One region of the Pseudomonas sp. IT-347P genome, then DNA from elsewhere that is predicted to be linked to it. Evidence: predicted binding sites of a transcription regulator. Region 1 holds the regulator's gene; each other region holds the start of a gene.

Region 1 (7,444 bases):
CCTGCCCGACCTGCCGGTAATCCGCCGTGTGGGCCTTGGCATGGCCGTGGCCAACGCCGCCGATTTCGTCCGCGAACACGCCCATGGCGTTACCCGGGCCCGTGGTGGCGAAGGTGCCGCCCGCGAATTCTGCGAATTGATCCTGCGCGCCCAGGGCCGCCTCGATGCGGCTAACGCCGCGTACCTGTGAGCCAAACCATGTTCAGCAAAAAATTTCGCAACTTCCTGCTGTTCGGCTGCATCGCTGCGATTTTCGCAGCGGTCGGCTATTGGAATATCAGCCCGGAACGTTTTCTCGACAAACCACCGGTCACCTCGGTGGAAACGCCTATCGACTGGTATGCAACCAACACGCACACCATTCAGTACCTGCCCGATGGCAAAGTGCAGTACGAGATGACCTCCGACAAGGCCGAACACGTCAAGGCCACCGATATCACTCTGGTGACCAAGCCTGATTTGAACATGTATCGCGGCACCGACTTCCCATGGCACGTGACCAGCGAGCGCGGCGAAGTGAATTCGGGCGGTACCGAAGTGGAACTGATCGATTCGGTCCGCGTGCAGCGCACCGATGAAAAACAGCGCGGCACCCTGATCACCAGCACGCGCATGACCGTGTTCCCGCAGCAAGAATATGCGCAGACTGCGCAACCCGTTAGAATCGAGGGCGCTGGTGGCGTATCGACTGGCGTCGGAATGAAAGCGTACCTGAAGGACAGCAGGATACACCTGCAATCGAACGTAAGAGGACAGTATGAGGCTCGTTAAAACCCTCCCTATTTTGCTCAGTCTGGGCGCAGCACTGGGAAGCGTGAGCGCCTGGGCTCTGCCGAACGATCAGCAGCAACCTATCCGCATTCAGGCCGACGACGCCCAACTGGACGACAAGAACGGCATCGCGACCTATAAAGGTGATGTGATCATCACCCAGGGCTCGATGATCGTTAAAGGCAACACCGTCACCATGACTCGCGCGCCGAATGGCGATATCGACGTGGTGACCTCCGTGGGCAATCTGGCTTACTTCGAGCAGTTGCAAACCCAGGGTGACACCAAACCGGTTCAAGGCTACGGCGTGACGATTCAATATCACGCCCAGCAAAACCGCGTCGTGCTGATCGATAAGGCCAAGGTCGTCGACAAAGACGGCAACGTCACTCAGGGCGAAAAAATCGTCTACGACACCGTGAAGAAACTGGCCAGCGCCGGTCGCGCTACCGGCAGCAAGGTCACCGAGGCGCGTCCGCGCATCGACATGGTGATCCAGCCGAAGAAGAAAACCGACGAGAAAACCCAGTAATGGCAACTCTGAAAGCTCAGCACCTGGCCAAGGCCTATAAAAGCCGCCAGGTCGTGCGTGACGTCAGCCTGTCGATCGACAGCGGCCAGATTGTCGGCCTGCTTGGCCCGAACGGCGCCGGCAAGACGACCTGCTTCTACATGATCGTCGGGCTGGTACAGGCCGATCAGGGCCGCGTGCTGATCGACGATCTGGACGTCAGCCACCAGCCAATGCACGGTCGTGCCAAGGCCGGGATCGGTTATCTGCCGCAAGAAGCGTCGATCTTCCGCAAACTGTCGGTGGCCGACAACATCATGGCCATCCTCGAGACCCGTCAGGAGCTCGACAAGGCCGGCCGCCGCAAGGAGCTGGAAAGCCTGCTGCAGGAATTCCACATCAGCCACATCCGCGACAACCTCGGCATGAGCCTGTCCGGTGGTGAACGCCGCCGGGTGGAAATCGCCCGCGCTCTGGCGACCGCACCGAAATTCATCCTGCTCGACGAACCATTCGCCGGTGTCGACCCGATCTCGGTTGGCGACATCAAGCAGATCATCCACCACCTCAAGGCCAAAGGCATCGGTGTATTGATCACCGACCACAACGTCCGTGAGACGCTGGATATCTGCGAAACCGCTTACATCGTCAACGATGGTCAACTGATCGCTGAAGGCGACGCAGAAACCATCCTGGCCAACGATCTGGTCAAGGAAGTGTATCTGGGCCACGAGTTCCGCCTGTAAGCGCAACAGTGCCCGGTGCGCCGCCCGGGCGCTGTATCGATTCAAGCAGGATTTAATCCGCTTTAATTGTTACGGCGCTCTAGGCAAACACTTCAGTTTCAGGCATATAATTTGCTTAAGTTTGGCGCTTCGGCGCCCTGTAGTGGATGGCGCATAGCGCCGGCGAATAAGGTGTTAAGCCCCTGCCATGAAACCATCGCTAGTCTTGAGAATGGGCCAGCAGCTGACGATGACACCGCAGCTGCAACAGGCCATCCGCCTGCTCCAATTGTCGACCCTGGATCTGCAACAGGAAATCCAGGAGGCTCTGGAATCCAATCCGATGCTCGAACGCCAGGAAGAAGGCGACGACTTCGACAATTCCGACCCCATGGCCGACAACGCCGAACAGAAGCCCAACACCGAGATCCAGGAACCTTCCTATCAGGAAACCGCGCCGACGGTAGATAACCTCGAGGACGGTGAATGGAACGAACGCATCCCCAACGAGCTTCCAGTCGACACGGCCTGGGAAGACGTTTACCAGACCAGCGCCAGTAGCCTGCCCAGCAGCGATGATGACGAGTGGGACTTCACCACCCGCACCTCCGCCGGCGAGAGCCTGCAGAGCCACCTGCTGTGGCAACTGAATCTCGCACCGATGTCCGACACCGATCGCCTGATCGCCGTCACCCTGATCGATTGCATCAATAATCAGGGCTACCTGGACGAGACCCTCGAGGAAATCCTCGAGGCGTTCGATCCGGAACTGGACATTGAACTCGACGAAATCGAAGCCGTTCTACATCGCATCCAGCAATTCGAACCGGCTGGTATCGGCGCGCGCAACCTTAGTGAATGCCTGCTGCTGCAATTGCGTCAGTTACCCGCCAAGACGCCATGGCTGGCTGAAGCGAAACGTCTGGTCAGCGATTACATCGATCTGCTCGGCAGCCGCGATTACAGCCAGTTGATGCGACGCATGAAGCTCAAGGAAGACGAGCTGCGTCAGGTCATCGAACTGGTGCAGAGCCTCAATCCGCGCCCGGGTTCGCAAATCGAATCGACTGAAGCCGAATACGTTGTCCCCGACGTCATCGTGCGCAAGGACAACGAGCGCTGGCTGGTCGAACTCAATCAGGAGTCGGTGCCACGCCTGCGCGTCAACGCCCAGTACGCGGGTTTCGTCCGCCGCGCCGACACCAGCGCCGACAACACCTTCATGCGCAATCAATTGCAGGAAGCCCGCTGGTTCATCAAGAGCCTGCAGAGCCGTAACGAAACCCTGATGAAAGTAGCCACCCAGATCGTCGAGCATCAGCGCGGTTTTCTGGAGTACGGCGACGAAGCCATGAAGCCGTTGGTCCTGCACGACATCGCCGAAGCGGTCGGTATGCACGAATCGACGATTTCCCGGGTGACCACGCAGAAATTCATGCATACCCCGCGCGGTATTTATGAGTTGAAATACTTTTTCTCCAGCCACGTCAGCACCTCCGAGGGCGGCGAATGCTCGTCCACAGCGATCCGCGCGATCATCAAAAAACTGGTTGCCGCGGAAAATCAGAAAAAGCCGTTGAGTGACAGCAAGATCGCTGGTTTACTGGAGGCACAAGGCATTCAGGTGGCTCGCCGCACCGTCGCCAAGTACCGCGAATCCCTCGGGATCGCGCCTTCGAGCGAACGCAAGCGGTTGATGTAAGCCACGTTACAGCGTTCCAGTGGCAGGCTTTTCGGCCTGCCGCTTTATGCACTGGCAACGAAGGAGAAGCTGTATGCAAGTCAACATCAGTGGACACCAACTGGAAGTGACCCAACCTCTGCGTTCCTACATCGAGGAAAAACTCCAACGACTGGAGCGACATTTCGACAAGATCACCAACGTGCAAGTCACGATGTGCGTCGAAAAGCTGAAGCAGAAAATCGAAGCCACCTTGCATATACCCGGCAGCGAAGTGGTCGCCAACGCAGAAGATACTGATATGTATGCTGCGATCGACTCACTGACCGACAAGCTGGATCGCCAACTCAAAAAGCATAAGGAAAAGACCCAGAGCCTCCTTCAGGGCGCAACCGGTCGTTAACATCCCTAATCCATGATCCGACTTGAAACCATCCTGACCCCCGGCCGTTCCCAAGTGAACGCGCCGGGCGGCAGCAAGAAAAAAGCCCTCGAACAGATTGCCAACCTGATCCATCGCGAAGTGCCGGATCTGGCGATGCAAGATGTCTTCGAGGCGTTGATTGCCCGTGAAAAACTCGGTTCCACCGGTTTTGGCAACGGCATCGCCATTCCTCACTGCCGCCTCAAGGGTTGCCAGTCGCCCATCAGCGCGCTGTTGCACCTTGAAGCCCCTATCGATTTCGACGCCATCGACGGCGCGCCGGTGGACCTGCTGTTTGTTTTGCTGGTCCCGGAAGCCGCAACCGATGCGCACCTGGAATTGTTGCGTCAGATCGCCAGCATGCTCGATCGCAAGGAAGTACGCGATAAACTGCGCAGCGCCCCGAGCAGCGAAGCCTTGTACCAGGTCGTACTGGACGAGCAGAACGGGCATTAATCATGCGTTTGATCATCGTCAGTGGCCGTTCGGGCTCGGGCAAAAGTACCGCCCTGAACGTCCTTGAGGACAACGGTTACTACTGCATCGACAACTTGCCGGCGGGATTGCTGCCGGAGCTGGCCGAGCGCGCCCTGATTCACACTGAACTGGCGCAACCGCTGGTGGCCGTGTCGATCGATGCGCGCAACTTGCCAAGCCATCTGTCACGCTTCCCCGAATTGCTTGAAGACGCCAGAAGCAAGCATATCCAGTGCGATGTGCTGTATCTGGACGCTGACGAGGAAACCCTGCTCAAACGGTTTTCCGAGACCCGTCGTCGTCATCCGCTGAGCAATGCCAATCGCTCGCTGGCCGAGGCGATTCAGGATGAAACCGCCCTGCTCGGCCCGATCGCCGATCTCGCTGACCTGAAGATCAACACCACCAATCTGAACCTGTACCAGTTGCGCGATTCCATCAAGCTGCGCCTGCTGAATCAGCCGGAGCCGGGCACCGCGTTTCTGGTCGAGTCATTCGGTTTCAAGCGTGGCATGCCGGTTGATGCCGATCTGGTTTTCGATGTGCGTTGTCTGCCAAATCCTTACTGGAAACCGGAACTCCGCGCGCAGTCAGGCCTCGATGCGCCGGTGGCCGAATATCTGGCGGAACAGCCGGATGTCGAAGAAATGTATCAGGACATCTTCGCCTACCTGCACAAGTGGCTGCCGCGCTTCGCCGCCAGCAACCGCGCCTACGTCACCATTGCCATTGGCTGCACCGGCGGACATCACCGCTCTGTCTACCTGACCGAACGCCTGGGTCAGGCCCTGCAGAAAACCCTGAAGAACGTCCAGGTTCGCCACCGCGACCTCACTTAAAGGATTCACTCCGCGATGCCTGCTCGTGAAATCGAAATCATCAACAAATTGGGTCTGCATGCCCGGGCATCGGCTAAATTTGTCGGCGTGGCCGGCAAGTTTCCGGAGACGACGATTAGAGTCGGTCGCACGCCCGAGACAGCAGTGGACGGTAAAAGCATCATGGCGATGATGATGCTCGCGGCCGGCAAGGGCACCAAAATCCATTTGAGCACCGAAGGTGAACAGGCTGAGGAGGCCATGGATGCCTTGGTGGAGCTGATCAACAACTACTTCGATGAAGGCGGTTGATCCGCCAATGAGGGAGCTTGCTCCCTCTTCACCTTCATTCAGCCCAGCGCCGTATCCATCACCATCATCAAACAAAACCCGATCAACAAACCAAGACTCGCCAGCTTGTCATGACCATGGCGTCTCGACTCGGGAATCACTTCGTGGGTCACCACCAGCAACATCGCCCCTGCCGCCAGCGCCAGCCCTAAAGGCAACAACACCTGCGCCAGACTGACCAGCCACGCACACAAAAACGCAAACACCGGTTCAACCAGACCTGACGCCGCACCGATCAGAAATGCCTTCACCCGCGACATCCCCGCCCCGGCCAAGACCAGGGCAATCACCAGACCTTCCGGCACATCCTGCAAAGCGATGCCCATGGCCAGGCTGTCCGCATCCGCCATGCCGCCGCCAGCCGAAACGCCAACCGCCATGCCTTCCGGAATGTTATGGGCAATGATGGCGAACACGAACAACCAGATCCTTGGCGGAATCACTGGATGCTCGACAGTGCCGACCAGCATTTCCGGGGACGCGCCGGACACCTTGCGATCAACCAGATACAACCCGAACGCCCCGAGCATGATACCGAAGCAGATCAGGCCACTGGCGCCCCACGGGGTCAGCCCGAGGCTTTCGGCGGCGGCAATGCCCGGCACGATCAGCGAAAACGCCGTCGCCGCGAGCATTACCCCGGCGCCGAAACCCAGCAAGGTATCGCTGAGAGCCTGGGGCATGCGCCGGATCACCAGCACCGGCACCGCACCGAGCGCCGTACCGAGGGCGCAGATCGCGCCACCCTGCAACGCCCGCGCCAGCCTCGGCTGCAGATTCAGCCATTCCAGTCCGTGAGCGACCAGCAAGGTCATGCCCGCCAACAGCAATAGCGAGCCCACTGCGTAACGAAACATACGCCCACTTCCGATCGCCAGTGTTTCAGTGCCCATAGTCAGCCTTGGATTGTTTTTATAGAAGACTTAAACCAGCGCGGCCTGAAAGCGCGCAGCCACTTCAGGCCAATTGATCACGTTGTAGAACGCGTTGATGTATTCCGGGCGACGGTTCTGATAGCGCAGGTAGTAGGCGTGCTCCCAGACGTCGAGGCCGAGAATCGGCGTGTTGCCGTTCATCAACGGGCTGTCCTGATTGCCGCTGCTTTCCACCACCAGTTGCTTTTCCGGGGTCACGCTCAGCCAAGCCCAGCCGCTGCCGAAACGGGTTAGCGCGGCTTTGGTGAAAGCTTCCTTGAAGCTGTCGAGACCGCCCAGTTGTTCATCGATGGCCTTGGCCAGCGCACCGTCAGGTTTACCGCCACCGTGGGGCACCATCACTTCCCAGAACAATGAGTGGTTGGCGTGACCGCCGCCCTGATTGATCACTGCAGCACGGAGTTTTTCCGGCAGATCCTTAACGCTGGCGACCAGTTTCTCCACCGGCCATTCAGCGTACTCAGTGCCTTCTACAGCGGCGTTGAGGTTGTTGATGTAAGTCTGGTGATGTTTGGTGTAGTGGATCTCCATGGTTTGCGCATCGATATGCGGCTCGAGGGCGTCGTAGGCGTAAGGCAAGGCAGGCAAGGTAAAAGCCATTTCAATGGACTCCATGGTGATGGGCGGCAGGCGCGCGACGCGCATTGCCGGTATCGGGGTGCAGCAGGCGCTGGGTGCGCGGATATTCGCCGTGCTCGCTGATGAAATTCAGCAGTTCGACATAGGTCTTGCTGCTCTGGCGCAGCGCCGC
Region 2 (7,444 bases), on a different contig from region 1:
CCGACGGCAAGATGAAAGCTTTCTGGCCCTACGTGCGTGACTCGGTGCCTTTGGTGCTCGAAGACGGCGTGATCAGCCTCAGCACCGACTACAAACTCAATCTGTCGAAAGAAACCGAACTGCTGCTGAACAACGTCGCGGTGAGCATCGCGCCGTTCGCCATCAAGGCTCCGGACGGGCGCCCACTGGCTAAACTTGAACGCCTCGACGTCAGCGAGACCTCGCTGGACCTGGCCAAACAACAAGTGGTGGTCGGCAAAATCCGCAGTAACAAACTGGAAACCTGGGCGGCGCTCGAAGCCGATGGGCAACTGGACTGGCAGAAACTGTTCGCCAGCCAGCCATCGAAACCGGCCGCCAAAGCTGCTGCCGAACCGGCGAACACCCCGGCAGCCGCCGACTCGCCGAAAACACCGCCTGCGCCGAGCAAGCCATGGCAAGTGCTGCTCAAAGATGTGCAATTGCGTAACTACACCGTGCATCTGGCCGATCGCTCTGCAACGCCTGCGGTGGCGCTGGATATCACGCCGCTCAACGTCGATCTGCAGGATTTCGACAGCCTCAACGGTTCGCCTTTCAAGCTCAAGCTCGATGGCGGCGTGGGCAAACAAGGCAAAATCACGGCTGATGGCACGGTCAATCTGGCCCCCGTCAACGCCCAGCTCAACGTCAAAACCCAGGACATCGACCTGCGTGTCGCGCAGTCCTACATCAATCCGTTCATTCGCCTGGAACTGCGCAGCGGCATGCTCGGCAGCGATCTGAAGGTCAACCTCAAGAGCACCGAGCCGCTGGCCCTCAGCGTTACCGGGCGCGCGCAGATCGATCAACTGCACACCCTCGACACCCTGAAAACCCGCGACTTCCTCAAATGGCAGCAGGTGGTGGTCGAAGGCCTGAACTATCAGCACGGCGACAGCTTGTCGATCGACAGGATCAACCTGTTCCAGCCGTATGCGCGGTTCATGATCAACGATGATCGCACCACCAACATCGATGACCTGCTGATCCCGCAGCCCGCCGACAGCGGCACCAAAACCACAGCGGCGAAACCGGCCAGCAACGAAAAACCGCTGGGCATTCACATCGGTGGCATCGCCATCAACGATGGCTCGGCCAACTTCGCCGACTTCAGCCTGACACCGAACTTCGCTACCGCCGTGCAGCAACTCAATGGCCAGATCGGTACCATCGACAGCCGCCAGGCGAAACCGGCCAGCGTCGACATCAAAGGCAAGGTCGACCGCTATGCACCGGTGACCATCAAGGGCGCGGTCAATCCATTCGACCCGATGGCCAGCCTCGATATCGCCACCAGTTTCAAACGGGTCGAGCTGACGACACTGACGCCCTACTCCGGCAAATTCGCCGGTTACCGTATCCGCAAGGGCCGCCTCAACCTTGACCTGCATTACCTGATCACCAAGGGCCAGCTCAAAGCCGAAAACAAAGTGGTGGTCGAGCAATTGCAGCTCGGCGAGAAAGTCGACAGCCCGGATGCCGTGAGCCTGCCACTGAAACTGGCGATTGCCTTGCTCAAGGACGTCGACGGTAAGATCTCCATCGAGTTGCCAGTGACCGGCGACTTGAACAACCCGCAGTTCAGCGTGATGCCGATTGTCTGGCAGACCTTGCGCAACCTGATCGTCAAAGCCGCTGCCGCGCCCTTCAAAATGATTGGCGGGCTGATCAGTGGCGGCAGTTCGCAAGACCTTGGCACCGTGTCGTTTGCCCCGGGTTCCAGCGAGTTGAGCAAGGATGCCGAAGCGGCGCTGGTGAAACTGTCCCAAGCGCTGAAGGAGCGCCCCGCCCTGCGCCTGGAAATCGAAGGCACCGCGGCCAAAAGCAGCGACGGCCCATTGCTCGCCGAACAGCGCCTGGAACGCGAATACCAGTACAACTACTACAAGATGCTCCAGCGTCGCGGCGATAAAGTCCCGGCGCAGGCGTCGTTGCTGCAAGTGCCGGACAGCGAGAAAGGCCCACTGCTCGAAGGCATCTACCGCACCCGTCTGAAAACCCAGCCGCCGGCCGAATGGAAGGATCTGGGCAAGGAAGAACGCACGGCGAAGCTGCGCGAGGGCGTGATCAAGTTCTGGAGCAGCAGCGACGTGCTGTTGCGTCAGTTGGGTCAGGACCGAGCCAGCAGCATCAAGGATTATCTGGTCGATAAAGGCAAGCTGGCAGACGACCGCGTGTACTTCATCGATGCCAATCTCGGTGAAGCCGAGAGCGATGGCCGCGTGGTCACGCAAATGCATCTGGATGCCGAATGATGAAACTGCAGTGGCTGGCCTTGATCGCAATGACCTTCGCGGCCAGCCACGCCTCGGCCTCCGATACGCTGCGCTGCGGCAGTCAACTGATCAGCCTTGGCGACCGTGCCAGCGAAGTCGTGCAAAAGTGCGGCGAACCGGTCAGCCGTGATGTGTTGGGCTACAAGCGCAGCGCCAACCGTCGCGAGGAGTTTCAGGTCGAGGAATGGACCTACGGTCCGAGCAACGGCATGTATCAATACCTGCGCTTCGAAGGCAATCGTCTGCGGCAGATCAACAGCAAACGCGGCGACTAAACCAACACCAAACCCCTGTGGGAGCGAGCCTGCTCGCGAATGCGTCGTGTCAGTCGAAATCTTCGTCAGCTGACAGACCGCATTCGCGAGCAGGCTCGCTCCCACAATTGTTTTGTGTTGTCTCTGAAATAGAACAGGCCCCGACACAAGTGGCGGGGCCTGTAATGGTCACATCCGTGTGACCCTTCGCATGAACTCTAAAGTTGCGGCAGACGTATTGCTCGGCCCGTCTGTCGCGTCTTCTCCCGGTCCAGGCGAGAAGTCATGCCTTACTCGGCTTTCAGGCCGTCAGCGGAAACCGCTTTGACGCCTTTGATTTTTTTGGCGATTGCTACAGCGGTAGCTTTTTGCGCATCAGTTACTGCAGTAGTCGACGACAGCGATACTACGCCTTTGTTGGTTTCTACTTTGATGTCAGTACCTGGAATGCCTTTTTCGGTAACCAGGTCAGCTTTGACTTTAGTGGTGATCCAAGTGTCAGAAGTAGCTTCTTTAGCCTGGGTGACTTCACCAGCGGCCAGAGTCATTGGAGCCTGGGTAGCCTGAGTGGATTGGGCGAATGCACCGGAAGCCATGGTCAGGGTCAGCGCGGTAGCAGCAGCGGCAGTGATAGCGAACTTCTTCATACGAGTAACTCCTGTTTTTCTGGAAAGTCTGCTGGTTGTCTTGTCAGCAGGGTTACCAAGGTAGTTGCGAACGCTGTGCCAACTTTTTGTTAAGCACAATATCCTTAAAAATCAGTATGTTACGTATATGCTAAATTTCCGGAATCATGCAATTTGCATGAGTTGCGCGATATTCACATGCAAGTTGCGGTTTTTTGGAAAGTTCCTAAGACGCTGAAATTATTGAAGCTTTTGAGAAGCACTCACAATGAAAAATGCCCCGCATTGCGGGGCATTCGGCTGTCCATCAACACATCAGGTACCGCTGGCAGTACAGCCTTTTGGCGAATAGTCCGGTGCAACGGTCGTACCGCAAGTCCATACGCCCGCACCGGTACCCGAGGAACGAGTAAGGGTGATGGTTTTATCCAGCACCGGGCCTGGCGCGTTTTTAATCGTGCAGACGATTGTCCCGGCACCCGTGGACGCAGTACCCGATGCAGTGACGGCGCAATTGGAGGTCGTGACGGTCGCGGCACCCGCTACAAGTGTCAGTGTCGGATCAGTGCCCTGATTGATGGTGTCTTCGAACGGCACTTTCAATGCGCTGATCTCAGCGAGCCCTGCCGTCACCTTCGACCGCGCCTGATACTTGGAATACTGCGGCAAGGCAATGGTCGCCAGAATCCCGATGATCGCCACCACGATCAGCAGCTCGATCAGGGTAAAGCCTTGTTGTTTTTTCATAGACACGCTCCATGCATGAGTCGAATTCTCATGATCTGAAAGAGATTGAGCATAGGCCATGCCAAGGCCCGCAAGCCCCGTCCATTGGGCGCAATCGGCGAGCGATGCCGTTTCCTACAGCCTGCAACCGCACTATCTGACACTTTTTGTCACCTGCACCCGCCGTGTTTGGCGCTGTCACTTGACTAGGCTATAAGTCATGAACGGCAAGCGTGCGGAATCCCCATGAATGACATCGCTCTGAGCGGTCTGGCCAAGCAATTGGTGCAGGCCGAACTGCTCACGGAAAAAGGCGCCCAGCAAGCCTGGCAACAGGCCCAGCGCAATCGGCTGTCGCTGGTCAGCTATCTGGTGCAGAACAAATTGGTGAAAAGCTCGCAGGTTGCCGAGATCGCCTCCGAGCATTTCGGCATGGCCTTGCTGGATCTCAATTGCCTGGACAAGGAAACCCAGCCTAAAGGCCTGGTCAGCGAAAAACTGGTGCGCCAGCATCACGCCCTGCCTTTGTGGCGGCGCGGCAACAAGTTGTTCGTGGGCATCTCCGACCCGAGCAACCATCAAGCAATTAACGATATTCAATTCAGCACCGGGCTGAGTACCGAAGCCATTCTGGTCGAGGACGAGAAACTCACCGATGCCATCGAAAAATTCTTCGACACCCAGGCCAGCGGCCTTGAGGACATGGCCGATGTCGATCTCGACGGGATCGATGTCGAATCCATCGACGACAGCAAACAGGACGCTATCGGCGGCCTCGACGCCGACGATGCGCCAGTGGTGCGCTTCGTGCACAAGATGCTGCTCGACGCAATCAAGAGCGGTTCTTCCGACTTGCACTTCGAGCCTTACGAGAAAAACTACCGGGTGCGGGTGCGCACCGACGGCATCCTGCGCGAGGTCGCCAAGCCGCCGATTCAACTGGCCGGGCGTATTGCCGCACGCCTGAAAGTCATGGCCAGCCTGGATATTTCGGAACGACGCAAACCCCAGGACGGGCGAATCAAGATGCGCCTGTCGAAAAGCAAGTCGATCGACTTCCGGGTCAACACCCTGCCAACCCTGTGGGGCGAAAAAGTGGTGATCCGGATTCTCGACCCGTCCAGTGCGCAGATCGGTATCGACGCCCTCGGTTACGAGCCAGAGCAAAAGGACTTGTACATGGCCGCTCTCAAGCAACCACAGGGCATGATCCTGGTCACCGGCCCCACCGGTTCCGGTAAAACCGTGTCGCTGTACACCGGCCTGAATATCCTCAACACCGTCGATATCAACATCTCCACCGCCGAAGACCCGGTGGAGATCAACATGGAAGGCATCAACCAGGTCAACGTCAATCCCAAACAGGGACTCGACTTTGCCCAAGCGCTGCGTTCGTTTCTGCGCCAGGACCCGGACGTGATCATGGTCGGTGAGATCCGCGATCTGGAAACCGCCGAGATCGCCATCAAAGCCGCGCAGACCGGTCACCTCGTGCTCTCGACCCTGCACACCAACAGCGCCGCGGAAACCCTGACACGCCTGCACAACATGGGCATTCCCGGCTTCAACATCGCCACCTCGGTCAGCCTGATCATTGCCCAGCGCCTGGCGCGCAAACTTTGCAGCCACTGCAAGAAACCCATCGAGATCCCGCGCGAAACCTTGCTCAAGGAAGGCTTCCCCGAGGAACGCATCGGCCATTTCACGATCTACGAGCCGGTCGGTTGCGATCACTGCAACGGCGGTTACAAGGGACGCGTGGGGATTTATGAAGTGGTGAAAAATACAGCAGAGCTGCAACGCTTGATCATGGCCGAAGGCAATTCGCTGGAAATCGACACACAGATGCGCCGTGACGGTTTCGACGACCTGCGCACCTCCGGTTTGCGCAAGGCCATGCAAGGCATTACCAGCCTTGAAGAAATCAACCGGGTCACCAAGGACTGAACATGGCCGTCAAGGCAGCAAAGATCAGTATTTATGCCTGGGAAGGTACGGACAGAAAAGGCAGCAAAGTCACCGGTGAGTTGAGCGGACAGAGTCCGGCGCTGATCAAGGCCCAACTGCGTAAACAGGGGATCAATCCCGGCAAGGTGCGCAAGAAGTCCGCGTCATTGCTGAGTTTTGGCAAACGCATCAAGGCCCGGGACATCGCCCTGTTCACCCGGCAGATGGCGACCATGATGAAAGCCGGCGTGCCGCTGTTACAGTCGTTCGACATCATCGGCGAAGGCTTTGAAAATCCGGCCATGCGCAAGCTGGTAGACGAGGTGAAGCAGGAGGTCGCGGCCGGTAACAGCTTCGCCGCAGCCCTGCGCAAGAAACCGCAGTACTTCGACGAGTTGTATTGCAACCTGGTCGATGCTGGCGAGCAGTCTGGCGCCCTCGACACCCTGCTCGAACGCGTCGCGACCTATAAGGAAAAAAGCGAAAGCCTCAAGGCCAAGATCAAGAAAGCCATGACCTATCCCACCGCTGTGGTGCTGGTGGCCGCGGTTGTTACCGGGATCCTGCTGGTCAAGGTGGTACCGCAATTTCAGTCAGTGTTTTCCGGTTTCGGCGCTGAACTGCCGGCGTTCACCCTGATGGTGATCAGTCTGTCTGAATTCATGCAGCAATGGTGGTGGGCCATTCTCGCTGCGTTGGTCGCGGCCATTTTCGGTACCCGCCACGCGCTGAAAACCTCCCAGGCCTTGCGCGATCGTAAAGACACCTGGCTGCTGAAGCTGCCATTGGTGGGCACGCTGATGTACAAGTCTGCCGTGGCGAGATTTGCCCGAACCTTGTCGACCACATTTGCCGCCGGTGTGCCGCTGGTGGAGGCACTCGACTCGGTGGCCGGCGCCACCGGCAACGTCGTCTTCAAACGCGCCGTGCTGCGCATTCGTCAGGACGTTTCCACCGGCATGCAGCTGAACTTCTCGATGCGCAGCAGCGGCGTTTTTCCCATCATGGCCGTGCAGATGACGGCGATTGGCGAAGAGTCCGGCGCCCTGGATGAAATGCTCGACAAGGTTGCAGGCTTTTACGAAGAAGAAGTGGATAACATGGTCGACAATCTCACCAGCCTCATGGAGCCGTTCATCATGGTCGTTCTGGGGGTGATCGTCGGCGGTCTGGTGGTGGCCATGTACCTGCCGATTTTCCAGCTCGGCTCAGCGATCTGACATGCCTATCGACGAACTCTTTGCCGTGTATCCGCTGGCCTTTGTCTTCACCGCCCTGCTGTTGGGACTGGTGGTCGGCAGCTTCCTCAATGTGCTGATCTGGCGCCTGCCGAAGATGCTCGAACGCGACTGGCGCCAGCAGGCCCACGATGTGCTCGGTCTGCCCGGCGAAACGCCGCAACCTACCTACAACCTGATGCTGCCGCACTCCGAATGCCCGCATTGCACCCACCGGATTCGCCCGTGGGAAAACATTCCCCTGCTCAGTTATCTGTGGCTGCGCGGGCGCTGTTCAGCGTGTGCCGCGCCGATCAGTAAACGTTATCCCTTGACCGAACTGGCCTGTGGGCTGCTCTCGGCCTTCATCGCCTGGC
Region 3 (7,444 bases), on a different contig from region 1:
CCATTCTTGAGGTTGGCCGCCTGGCACTGGGCAATCAGGTCGGTCAATGCGTCGCCTTGCGTCAGCAACTGGTCGCCAATGCTCGATTGGCTGGCCAACTGCGCCAGACCTGTACGGTCGGTCGGCAAATTGAGGCTGGCGAGGATTTCACTGCGCTTGCGGCCATGCTGTTCAAGCAGAATGATCAGTGCCTGTTTGTGCGCCAGAATTTCTTCCAGCAACGGCATGTCGCGACCGTGCAACGCGAGGGATTCGGTTTGCAGTAACTCCAGCAATTGTTGAGCTGGAGCAAAGTCGTCGTTGATCAATTGCAATAAGTTAGTGTCGTGCATGGCTGGCCTTGGGTTTTAAGCGTCCAAAAGCCTGGCGCCGGCAAAAGCCTAGCGCTGGGCTTCGAAGTTGAGCAGTTTGCTGGCTACACGGTTGCTGTCGACTTTATAGCTGCCATCGGCAATCGCGGCTTTCAACTCGGCCACACGGGCTTTGTCGACAGCAGGTTGATCGCGCAGCTTGTCAGTGACCTTCTGCAACTGTTGAGCCTCATTGCTGAGGTGTACCGATTCCCCGCTTTTTGCGGTACTGGCCGGTTCGGCCTGGGTATTCAGCGGCGCAGAGGTGCCGGTTTCGGCGGTTTCCTTGGCGTTGCTGGTACGTGTACTGCCTGTAACTGACGAGGAGCTGTTCAAACGGCTGAAATCGATGACCATGATAAAAACCTCTGGGAATTTGGACGCTTGCCATGTTTTCGGCCATCCCCTGGAAAACTTTAGGCACATTTGCAATGAGCCTTGCATGCGCCGGCGCGTGTCCTGCTGCGGCACAGTTTAGGGAACAGCCGGGGCCAGCGCCAGTTTTCTACATCGCCACTTCCACTTGGCCCGGCGCGGTGACTTGCGCCTTGATGACCCGTTGCGAGTTGAGGTTTTTCACCCGGATCTGTTCTTTCAAACCGCCATTGGCCAGCGCTTCGCCGGGCATGCGCACGGCGAGTGTGCCGCTGCGCGCGGTGATCACGACTTGATCGCCCTTGCGAATGACTTCCGCCTGTTCCAGATGAACCAGGGTAATGACCTGATCGGCTACCGTTGGTCGGGTCAATTTTTGCCCGATCGCTTCGTCAACGGAGGTCAGAAAGCCCTGGTTGATCTGACTGATGTCGCGCTCCCGCAAGGTCACGTCCTGCGGCTCTATAATCCCGGCCCGTTTGAGCGGGCGCGTAGTGGTTACGATCTCGCGAAACAGGCGGACTTGAGCGGGCACGAACACGGTCCAGGGCGAGGCGCCCTCACAGCGAACCTTCACGGTAACCCGGCCCAGCGGACGTGCTGGGCTCTCCAAAGTGGCTGTCAATTCCTTGTCGCACATAGGCATGCGCATACGGGGATCGAGCTGGTTTACTTCGATTTCGTAACGGCCTTCCGTTTGACTGGTAGCCAGATAGTCTTCTACGGTGAATTCAAGAAAGCCCTGAGTGACGCCGATAAGCATGTCAGGCAAGGTAACCGCATCAGCAATGGCAGGGCTGCCAGCGAAAAAGCAGCAAATGGCAGACGCAGCACAAAACCCTCTGCGGAGAGGTGATGTCAGGCGTCGAAAAAATGTCGTTTGAGCGTTCATGCAAGTTAAAAAGCAAGCGCCGTGCCGTTTAGCAATGAATGTGCGTCGCAACAACACTTGGCGTTGGTGTAGGAGTCTGGGGCATGGCTGGTGTAATGGATTCGGTGAACCAGCGCACGCAACTGGTGGGGCAGAATCGCCTGGAGCTGTTGTTGTTCCGTCTTGACGGTCAGCAGCTCTACGGAATCAACGTGTTCAAGGTACGGGAAGTGTTGCAGTGCCCGTCGCTGACGTTGATGCCCAAGTCCAGTCCTGTCGTGTGCGGGGTGGCAAATATCCGGGGGGCGACCATTCCGATCCTTGATCTGGCGATGGCCACCGGTTCCGGAGCGTTGAAAGACAAGAACAACCCGTTCGTGATCATCACGGAGTACAACACCAAGACGCAGGGTTTCCTGGTCCGCTCGGTGGAGCGCATCGTCAACATGAACTGGGAAGAGATTCATCCACCACCCAAGGGCACGGGTCGCGATCATTACCTGACCGCTGTGACTCGGGTGGACAATCAGTTAGTCGAAATCATCGACGTCGAGAAAGTGCTGGCCGAAGTTGCGCCGACACCGGAAGCGATTTCGGTGGGCGTGGTCGATGTCGAGACCCAGACCAAGGCACTGTCGTTGCGTGTCTTGACGGTCGATGACTCGTCGGTGGCGCGCAAGCAGGTCACGCGTTGTCTGCAGACCATCGGTGTCGAAGTGGTGGCGCTGAACGACGGCAAGCAGGCGCTGGATTACCTGCGCAAGCTGGTCGATGAGGGCAAGAAGCCGGAAGAAGAGTTCCTGATGATGATTTCCGACATCGAGATGCCGGAGATGGACGGGTACACCCTGACGGCGGAAATCCGCGGCGACGCACGCATGCAAAAGCTTCATATCATCCTGCATACTTCGTTGTCGGGGGTATTCAATCAGGCGATGGTCAAGAAAGTCGGTGCTGATGACTTTTTGGCCAAATTCCGTCCTGATGACCTCGCATCCCGGGTAGTCGACCGGATCAAAGCAGCAGATATCAGCTAGGCGCGTTTTGCTCCTGGCGGTCAACACGATTTAAGAGGCGGCATCATTGTCTACGGGTAATTTGGATTTCGAACAGTTCCGGGTCTTCCTGGAAAAAGCCTGTGGCATTCTGCTCGGTGAAAACAAGCAGTATCTGGTCTCGAGCCGTCTCAACAAACTGATGGAGCAGCAAGGCATCAAGTCCCTGGGTGAGCTGGTTCAGCGCATCCAGACCCAGCCGCGCAGCGGTTTGCGCGAGCAGGTGGTCGATGCCATGACGACCAACGAAACCCTGTGGTTTCGTGACACCTATCCGTTTGAAGTCTTGAAGAACAAGGTACTGCCGGAAGCGATCAAGGCGAGCCCCAACCAGCGCCTGCGGATCTGGTCGGCAGCCTGCTCGTCGGGTCAGGAACCGTATTCGCTGTCGATGTCGATCGACGAGTTCGAGCGCAGCAATCTTGGCCAGTTGAAGATGGGCGTGCAGATCGTTGCCACCGACCTGTCGGGCAGCATGCTCAACAACTGCAAGACCGGCGAGTACGACAGCCTGGCCATCGGCCGTGGCCTGTCGCCGGAACGCCTGCAACGCTATTTCGACCCGAAAGGGCCGGGACGCTGGGTGATCAAGGCGCCGATCAAGAACCGTGTGGAATTTCGCTCGTTCAACCTGCTCGACAGCTATGCCGCGCTGGGCAAGTTCGACATCGTGTTCTGCCGCAACGTGTTGATCTACTTCTCTGCCGAAGTGAAGAAAGACATCCTGTTGCGCATTCACAGCACGTTGAAGCCGGGCGGTTATCTGTTCCTTGGCGCCTCCGAAGCGTTGAACGGTTTGCCGGATCACTACCAGATGGTTCAGTGCAGCCCGGGGATCATTTACCAGGCGAAATGATTGCAGTAGCAATAAAAACGGGAGACCCCAAAAGGTCTTCCGTTTTTTTGTGCCTGAATTATCTCCCAAACCACCAAAAATCCCCTTGTGGGAGCGGGCTTGCTCGCGAAGGCGGTGTGTCAGTCAATATTTGGTTTTCTGATACGCCGCCTTCGCGAGCAAGCCCGCTCCCACAGTTGTCCGGCGGTGGTAGTGAGGGAGGAGGCAAGCGGCAGAAAAGCGGCATCCAGCGGAAACCGGTTGCCGCTTTTCTGGCATTGCCGCTTTGCCGACTCCCGGCAAAGCCCCGGTTTATGGGGCTTTTATGGTTTGGCACGGCGCTTGCTAAAGCTCAGTTACGAAAAACCGGTCACCTGAAGGTTCCCGACATGAGCATCAGCTTCGATAAAGCGCTCGGCATTCACGAAAAGGCATTGGGCTTCCGCGCCCAGCGTGCCGAAGTACTGGCCAACAACATCGCCAACGCCGATACCCCGAACTACAAGGCGCGGGATCTGGACTTCTCCAAAGTGCTTGAAGCACAGACCCAGAAAAACGCCAACGGCACCATCGCCCTGAACATGACCAACAGCCGTCACATCGAAGCTGAAGGTCTGGGCAACGGCGACGAATCGCTGCTGTATCGCACGCCGATGCAACCTTCGATCGACCAGAACACCGTGGACGCCCAACTGGAACAGTCGAACTACGCGGAAAACGCCGTCGGCTTCCAGGCCAGCTTCACCCTGCTCAACAGCAAATTCAAAGGGCTGGTGTCAGCCCTGCGCGGAGAGTAATCCATGTCCCTGTCCAGCGTTTTCAACATTGCCGGCAGCGGCATGAGCGCACAAACCACGCGTCTGAACACCGTGGCCTCGAACATCGCCAACGCCGAAACCGTTTCATCGAGCATCGACCAGACCTACCGTGCCCGTCACCCGGTGTTCGCCACCATGTTCCAGGGCGGTCAGAACAGCGGCAGCAACTCGCTGTTCCAGAGCCAGGATGCGGCCGGTCAAGGCGTACAGGTACTTGGTGTGGTTGAAGACCAGAGCAACCTCGAAGCGCGCTATGAGCCGAACCATCCGGCGGCCGACGCCAAAGGCTACGTCTACTACCCGAACGTCAACGTGGTGGAAGAGATGGCTGACATGATTTCCGCGAGCCGGTCGTTCCAGACCAACGCCGAAATGATGAACACCGCCAAAACCATGATGCAGAAGGTACTGACCCTCGGTCAGTAATAAGGGGCGACTGCCATGAGTGTTTCCGATACCACCAGCAGCCTGAGCATGAATGACATCCTGGCGAACTCGTCGAAAAAGACCAGTTCGACCACCGGTGGCATTGCTTCGGCGACCAACAGCGCTACCGGCGGCCAGGCACTGGGCAAGGATGCGTTCCTGCAACTGCTGGTCACCCAGCTGAAAAACCAGAACCCGCTCGATCCGCAGGACAACAGCGCCTTCGTTGCGCAGTTGGCGCAGTTCAGCAGCCTTGAGGGGATTACCACCCTCAACAGCACCGTCAGTTCGCTGGCCGGCAACTACAACTCGTCGCAAGCCTTGCAGGCGTCGTCGCTGGTTGGCCGCAACGTGATCGTGCAGACCAACACAGTTCAGCTCGACGATCCGAGCAAAGGCATGACCGGCTCGGTCACCGTTCCGTCGTCGATCGCCGGCGGCACCGTCAGCATCACCGACAGCAGCGGCGCGGTGGTTCGCACCATCGATCTGGGCAGTCGCGCCGCAGGCAATGCAAGCTTCACTTGGGACGGCAAGGACAAGGACGGCAATCTGGTCAAGACCGGTACCTATACCGTCAAAGCCAACGCATCGATCAATGGTACTTCGACCGATATGGCGACCTATCTGCCGGCCACCGTCACCAGCGTGACGATCAGCCAGACCGGCGGCGAGCTGATGCTCAACCTGTCCGGCAAGGGCACGGTTGCCCTGTCCAAAGTACAAACCATTGGTATATAGAGCCGACTAACCGGCACAGGAGTGGAATATGTCTTTCAATATCGGCCTTAGCGGTCTCTATGCAGCCAACAAACAACTGGACGTGACCGGCAACAACATCGCCAACGTTGCGACTGCCGGTTTCAAATCGTCCCGTGCAGAATTCGAAGACGTCTACTCGGCCACTCGCCTGGGTAGTGGCAGCAAAGTGATCGGTAACGGCGTGCGCCTGGCCAACGTGTCCCAACAGTTCACCCAGGGTGACATCAACAACACCGGTAACGTGCTGGACATGGGTATCAACGGTTCGGGCTTCTTCACCATGAGCAACAACGGCTCGGTGTCCTACACCCGTGCCGGTACGTTCAAGGTCGACAACGCCGGTTACATCACCAACACCGACTACACCTCGCGCCTGCAGGGTTACGGTGTGGACGCCAACGGCAAGATCATCAACGGTGTATTGACCGACCTGAAGATTGATACCTCGAACCTGGCGCCGAAATCGACTTCGTTGGTGACTTCGAGCATCAACTTGAACTCGACTGCGCCGAAGATCGACGACACAGTGGCGGCCGGCAAGTTTGATCCGAGCAAGCTTGAGACGTACACCAAAAACTTCAGCACTCCGATCTATGACTCGCAGGGCAACTCGCATGTTATGGATCAGTATGTGGTGAAAACCGGTGACAACACCTGGAAGGTGTACACACTGGTAGACGGTCGCAACCCGGATGCTACCGGTAGCGATCCGAAAACCACTCCGCCGGTGGCCTCCACCATGACCTTTGACTCGGCGGGCAAACTGATCCAAGTCAGTACGCCAAGCACCTTGCCGGCTCCGGCGCCGAACCCAATTATCAGCAGCGACCTGACGCTCAAAGGTTGGGTGCCGGGGAATGTGGTCAATGGCACCTTTACGCCTAACGGTGCGGCTGCCAACCCGGCCGGTATTACCATTTCGATGGCCAAGACCACTCAGTACAACGCTGACACCGCGCGTTCGATTCCGACTCAGGACGGTTACGCCACTGGCCAGATCACCAACCTGACCATCGACGGCACCGGTACCTTGTTTGCCAACTTCAGCAACAACCAGAGCAAGGCCATCGGTCAGGTTGCACTGGCCAGCTTCACCAACGAACAAGGCCTGCAGGCAATCGGTGGTACCAGCTGGAAAGAGACGTTCGCTTCGGGTATCCCGGGCTACGACGCACCGGAAACCGGTACCTTGGGCTCGATCGCTTCCAACTCGCTGGAAGAGTCGAACGTTAACCTGACCAACGAACTGGTAGACCTGATCAAGGGCCAGAGCAACTATCAGGCGAACGCCAAGACCATTTCGACTCAGAGCACCATCATGCAGACCATCATTCAGATGACCTGATTCTGGTTTCTGGTTGTAAGGAAGCCCCTCTTTTGAGGGGCTTTTTTATGTGCGGTTGTTTTGTGGGCTTATCCGTTGCCCTTCTGTCAGTTGCACTCAACCTCTGTAAGAGTTGCCTAAGGCTGGGGCCGTGTTAGGCCGATCTTTCGGTCCTTGGTGGCAGCAATAAAGGTCAAAAGATCGCAGCCTCGTTTCACTCGACAGCGCCTACAGGTAAATGGTGGGCAAAAGAAAACCCCCGACACACCAAAGTCTGTCGAGGGTTTCTTTTGCCCGGAGAGTATCAGGCGTCTCGCAACGCCTGACTCGGCTCAGCTTATTGGCAAGCTTCGCAATCCGGCTCGTCAATGGCGCAAGCCTTTGGCACTGGAGCTGGACCGGCAGGTGCTGCCAGAACCGAATCGTCGCCGTGGTTGCCGCCGCTGGAAACAGCGTTCAGCTTGCCGGTGTTGATGGTCGACTTCTCGGTGCTGGTCGCGGCCAGGGCACGGAGGTAGTAAGTGGTTTTCAGGCCACGGTACCAGGCCATGCGGTAGGTCACGTCGAGCTTCTTGCCCGAGGCGCCAGCGATGTACAGGTTCAGCGATTGGGCCTGGTCGATCCACTT

What was found. The regulator sigma-54, encoded in region 1, starts transcription at its own class of promoters, with help from an activator protein. The targets are predictions, from matches to a motif close to ANTGGCATNNANNTTGCTNT.
Region 2: ACM6IV_RS25510 (pilin) is a predicted target of sigma-54. The motif match lies at 3,971-3,990, and genes of this name have one in related genera.
Region 3: flgB (flagellar basal body rod protein FlgB) is a predicted target of sigma-54. The motif match lies at 3,816-3,835, and genes of this name have one in related genera.

The regions. Positions count from the first base shown of each region.
Region 1 covers NZ_CATKPQ010000044.1:51,940-59,383, reverse strand. The annotation lists gene ACM6IV_RS16545 (KdsC family phosphatase) at 1-190, shown strand, start outside; gene lptC (LPS export ABC transporter periplasmic protein LptC) at 199-771, shown strand; gene lptA (lipopolysaccharide transport periplasmic protein LptA) at 758-1,303, shown strand; gene lptB (LPS export ABC transporter ATP-binding protein) at 1,303-2,028, shown strand; gene ACM6IV_RS16525 (RNA polymerase factor sigma-54) at 2,216-3,709, shown strand; gene hpf (ribosome hibernation-promoting factor, HPF/YfiA family) at 3,783-4,091, shown strand; gene ptsN (PTS IIA-like nitrogen regulatory protein PtsN) at 4,104-4,568, shown strand; gene rapZ (RNase adapter RapZ) at 4,571-5,428, shown strand; gene ACM6IV_RS16505 (HPr family phosphocarrier protein) at 5,444-5,719, shown strand; gene ACM6IV_RS16500 (ZIP family metal transporter) at 5,758-6,651, opposite strand; gene ACM6IV_RS16495 (superoxide dismutase) at 6,682-7,293, opposite strand; gene ACM6IV_RS16490 (hypothetical protein) at 7,295-7,444, opposite strand, start outside.
Region 2 covers NZ_CATKPQ010000058.1:264,354-271,797, reverse strand. The annotation lists gene ACM6IV_RS25525 (DUF748 domain-containing protein) at 1-2,276, shown strand, start outside; gene ACM6IV_RS25520 (DUF2845 domain-containing protein) at 2,276-2,572, shown strand; gene ACM6IV_RS25515 (BON domain-containing protein) at 2,842-3,198, opposite strand; gene ACM6IV_RS25510 (pilin) at 3,493-3,924, opposite strand; gene pilB (type IV-A pilus assembly ATPase PilB) at 4,150-5,850, shown strand; gene ACM6IV_RS25500 (type II secretion system F family protein) at 5,853-7,070, shown strand; gene ACM6IV_RS25495 (prepilin peptidase) at 7,072-7,444, shown strand, end outside.
Region 3 covers NZ_CATKPQ010000057.1:6,498-13,941, forward strand. The annotation lists gene ACM6IV_RS22455 (flagella synthesis protein FlgN) at 1-332, opposite strand, end outside; gene flgM (flagellar biosynthesis anti-sigma factor FlgM) at 381-707, opposite strand; gene flgA (flagellar basal body P-ring formation chaperone FlgA) at 856-1,617, opposite strand; gene ACM6IV_RS22470 (chemotaxis protein CheV) at 1,701-2,633, shown strand; gene cheR (protein-glutamate O-methyltransferase CheR) at 2,680-3,507, shown strand; gene flgB (flagellar basal body rod protein FlgB) at 3,876-4,283, shown strand; gene flgC (flagellar basal body rod protein FlgC) at 4,287-4,730, shown strand; gene flgD (flagellar hook assembly protein FlgD) at 4,746-5,471, shown strand; gene flgE (flagellar hook protein FlgE) at 5,500-6,837, shown strand; gene ACM6IV_RS22500 (ribonucleoside-diphosphate reductase subunit alpha) at 7,154-7,444, opposite strand, start outside.